2 regions of the Streptomyces sp. NPDC087859 genome follow, and region 2 is predicted to be linked to the other one. Evidence: riboswitches for the same ligand, from Rfam matches in the RefSeq annotation. Region 2 holds a riboswitch; the other holds the start of a gene.
The links. Region 2 has a riboswitch for thiamine pyrophosphate ahead of thiO (glycine oxidase ThiO). Riboswitches for the same ligand answer to the same signal wherever they lie in the genome.
Positions count from the first base shown of each region.

Region 1 (2,196 bases), on a different contig from region 2:
GTCGTCCGTGTTGCCGGTGAGCGCGGCCCAGTCGATGAACAGCGAGCCGAGCACGCCGATCAGCAGCAGCGAGATCAGCGTGCCGAGCACGGCCACGGATGTTCTCGCCGACAGTCCATGGCACAGATACAGGGCGATCAGCATGATGGCGCTCGCCCCGACCACGGCCACGACCAGCGGGTTCGAGCCCTGCAGGATCGCGGGCAGGATGAAGAAGTTCAGGATCATGAAGCTGATGGCCAGCGCGACCAGCGCCATGACGCCCCGCAACCGCCCGACGACCACGACGGCGAGTGCGAAGATGCCGGCGAGCAGCGCCATGGGGAGCCTGCGGTTCACGTCGGTGACCGAGTACTGCAGGTCCTTGGGAGCGGAGGGCTCGTAGGCGACCACGACCTTCTCGCCCTGGTCCAACTGCCGTGACTGGTCCGGCTGCACGATCTCGGTGAACGTACGGCCCTTGTCGTCGCCGGTGTCGACGCGGATCGTCGCCTTCTTGCAGTCGCCGTCGGCCTGCTGCTGGGCGGAGGAGCCCTCGGCGGTGGAGGTGTCGCCGGTCGGGGTCTCGCCCGAGGCGTTGACCGACTTGCAGCTCACGCTCACGACCTTGGTGACCGTGGCCTGCTGGGTCTGCCGGTCGAAGCCGACGCCGGTGCGCTCATGACCCGGCGCGCCCCCCGGCCACAGCACGACGAGCCCGACGATCACGGCGACGCCGAAGGGGATGAGGATCGCGGCGATGACCTTGCGCAGGTGCTTGGAGACGGGGGCCGCCGGGCCGTGACTGTGGCTGTGCGAATGACCGTGTCCGCCGCCACCGCCACCGCCACCGCCGGTGCCACCGACTGTGCCCCCGCCACCGGAACCGGGGCCATGCCCATGCCTGTGCCCGCCATCGCCACCGGCCTCGTGCCCGTGGCCGCCGGAACCGGTCCCCTGCTCGAACCGGCCGCCCGATCCGGGCTCCTGGCCGAACCCGTCACCGGTGCCGTTTCCCTGCTCGTACCAGTCGCCGGAGCCCGGGCCCGGGCCGTACCCGCCGCCCTGCCCGTCGGCGGGTCCGGGTCTGTTGCCGGGCCCGTTGCCGGAGCCGGGCCTGCGAGGAGGCTCGGGCGGTGGGAACGGGGGCTGATGTGTCGTGGTCACCGACCGATCATCGCAAGAACGACAGGGGCCCTCTGTTCACCGCGCCCGAATTGACGCTAGCGTGGGGGCACCTTTGTACACGCGGGAGCTCGGAGCACCGGGCTGAGAGGGCGCTGACCTCCGTCCCAGCGATGTTTCACGTGGAACATCGTCACCAGCGAGTGACGTTCCACACGAAACGTCGGCAGACGGAAGCCGCTGCGTCGACCGCCGAACCTGTTACCGGGTAATGCCGGCGTAGGGAGTAGGTCTCATGACCATCAAGGACGCGCGCACGCCTGCCTTCAGCCAGGACGAAAAGCCCATTCAGGGCGAACAGTCCGCGGAGGTCGGGAAGTCCATCGGCTGGCACAAGGCGTATGTCGAGGGCTCGCGCCCCGATGTGCGGGTGCCGGTCCGTCAGGTGCACCTCACCAACGGGCAGTCGGTCACGCTGTACGACACATCGGGTCCGTACACCGATCCCCTGGTCGATACCGACGTCCGGCGGGGTCTGGCTCCGCTCCGGGAGAACTGGATCATCGCCCGCGGCGACACCGAGGAGTACGCGGGCCGTCCCGCCCGCCCCGAGGACGACGGCATCAAGCACACCTCGCCGCGGGGCGGCAACCTCCGCAACCTCGACGCGGTCTTCCCCGGGCGGCCCCGGCTACCGCGCCGTAGCCGCGACGGTGGAGCGGTCACGCAGCTCGCCTACGCGCGCCGAGGCGAGATCACGCCGGAGATGGAGTACGTGGCCCTGCGGGAGAACCTGGCCCCCGAAGTCGTCCGGGAGGAGATCGCGGCGGGCCGCGCGGTCCTCCCGGCCAACGTCAACCACCCCGAGATCGAGCCGATGATCATCGGCAAGCGGTTCCTGGTGAAGGTCAACGCCAACATCGGCAACTCCGCGGTGACCTCCTCCATCGAGGAGGAGGTCGAGAAGATGACCTGGGCGACCCGCTGGGGCGCCGACACGGTCATGGATCTGTCCACCGGCCGCAACATCCACACCACGCGCGAGTGGGTGCTGCGCAACTCCCCCGTCCCCATCGGTACGGTGCCGCTCTA
Region 1 is NZ_JBIUUU010000002.1:191,290-193,485, reverse strand. It holds gene ACIOHP_RS04770 (YibE/F family protein) at 1-1,146, opposite strand, end outside; TPP riboswitch at 1,218-1,407, shown strand; gene thiC (phosphomethylpyrimidine synthase ThiC) at 1,400-2,196, shown strand, end outside.
Region 1: linked by a shared signal. The riboswitch ahead of thiC (phosphomethylpyrimidine synthase ThiC) and the one ahead of thiO (glycine oxidase ThiO) in region 2 are both predicted to bind thiamine pyrophosphate.

Region 2 (2,196 bases):
GGGGGGTGAAGGCGCGGACCTCGTCCGGCAGTTCACCCGTGGTCAGCACATGGGCCATCGCGTCGCCGGTGACCGGCGTGAGCAGCACACCGTTGCGATAGTGGCCGGTCGCCAGGAGCAGCCCCGGGAGCTCGGTCGGTCCGAGCAGCGGAGCGTTGTCGGGGGAACCGGGGCGCAGTCCCGCGCGGGTCTCCGTGAGCGGCAGCTCCGTGATGCCCGGCACCAGCTCATGGGCGTCGCGCAGCAGCTCGTACACCCCGCCCGCGGTCACCGAGGTGTCCCAGCCCTGCTCCTCGCTGGTCGCCCCGATCACCAGCTCGCCGTTCTCGCGCGGCACCAGATAGACCTGGCTGCCACGGACCACGGCCCGCACGGTCCGGTTCAGGAAGGGCGCGTACCGCTGTGGCACGGTCAGCCGCAGCACCTGCCCCTTCACGGGGCGCACCGGCGGCAGGACCTCGTCGGGGACACCGGCGAGCCGCCCGCTGAGGCTGCCGGCGGCGAGCACCACCTGGGCCGCGCCCAGCCGGGTGCCGTCGGTGGCCGTGATGCCGGCGGCCCGGTCCGCCACGAGGTCCAGGCGCTCGGCCCAGAGGCGGTGGAAGACCACGCCCGCCCGCTCGCAGGCGGCCAGCAGCGCCTTGATCAGCCGCCGGGGGTCGATCTGATGGTCGCCGTCGACCCGCAGCCCGCCGCGCACACCCGGTGCGAGCATCGGCTCCAGGCGCCGGCACTCCCGCCCGGACAGCCACTCCGAATCCAGGCCCGACTCCTGCTGCAGGGCGTGCAGTTCCCGCAGATGGGCACGGTCGTCGGCGTCCAGTGCGACGGCGAGCGTGCCGCAGCGGCGGTAGCCGAGGTCGTGGCCGGTCAGCTCGGTGAGCTCGGCCGCGAACTCCGGATAGCGGCGGGCCGAGGCCAGGTTCAGGCCCAGCAGGGTCTGCTCGCCGTAGTGCAGTTCCGTGACGGCGGCCAGCATCCCGGCGGCCACCTGGGCGGCCCCGCCGCCCGGTTCGGGATCGACGACGGCCGTGGCGAAACCGCGCTGCGCGGCCCGCCAGGCCGTGACGAGGCCGATGATTCCGCCCCCGACGACGAGGACGTCTGACGTACGTGAGGACATGGGCGTCCAGCCCCTCCCTTCGCCGGCATGACCCGGATCAGGTTCGTACGGTCGGAGGCCGCCAGCCTCCCTCTCAGCCCGGTGCGTCCGGGCTCCCGCGAGTGCTCTACGTTGGCCACCCTAGCTCTTGGTTTTGCGCTTGTGTAAGGGAGCCTGCTGCCATGCCCCGCTCGCTGGACGGCCTCGTCCTCGCCCCCGTCGCCGACCAGGCCCCAGGTCAGGTGGGTACCCGCACCCGGTTCGCGTACCACGAGAAGAGCGGCGAGATCTGGGCCGAGTACACGGGCGGCGACGTCGTGCGCGGGCATCTGGTCGGCACCCGCGAGGGCGACCGGCTCGACTTCCGGTACGTCCAGCTCAAGCACGACGGGACGACCTCATCGGGGCACTGCGTGTCCACGGTCGTCGAACTGCCGGACGGGCGGGTGCGGCTGGAGGAGCGCTGGGAGTGGGAGTCGCAGCCGGGCAGCGGGACGAGCGTTGTGGAGCAGGTCACGGTGCAGGACCGCTGACTGACAAATTGTCAGTTGTCTATGGTGATCCGGTGAGCGAGCAGACGGAGCAGTCTCAGCGGCGCGTGGTCGTGGTCGGCGCGGGCATGGCCGGCGTACAGACCGCGGTGGCCCTGCGCGAACAGGGCTTCACCGGCACCGTGACCCTCATCGGCGCGGAGCCGCATCAGCCGTACGACCGGCCGCCGCTGTCGAAGGCCGTACTGCTCGGCAAGGCCGAGGGCTCCGCCTTCGACGTCGACTTCGAGGCACTCGGTATCGCACTGGAACTGGGCCGCGAGGTGCTGGGCGTCCGCCCCGCCGAGCACGAACTCGACACCGAGTGCGGGCCCGTGCCGTACGACGTCCTGGTCCTCGCCACCGGTGCCGAACCGATCCGGCTGCCCGGCGCGGAGGGCGTCCCCGGCGTGCATCTGCTGCGCACCCTCGACGACGCCGAGCGGCTGCGGCCCGTACTCGCCCGGCAGCACGACATCGTGGTGGTCGGCGCGGGCTGGATCGGCGCCGAGTTCGCCACCGCCGCGCGGGAGGCGGGCTGCGCGGTCACGGTCGTGGAGGCCG
Region 2 is NZ_JBIUUU010000006.1:463,728-465,923, reverse strand. It holds gene thiO (glycine oxidase ThiO) at 1-1,123, opposite strand, end outside; TPP riboswitch at 1,121-1,232, opposite strand; gene ACIOHP_RS17455 (hypothetical protein) at 1,285-1,635, shown strand; gene ACIOHP_RS17450 (NAD(P)/FAD-dependent oxidoreductase) at 1,668-2,196, shown strand, end outside.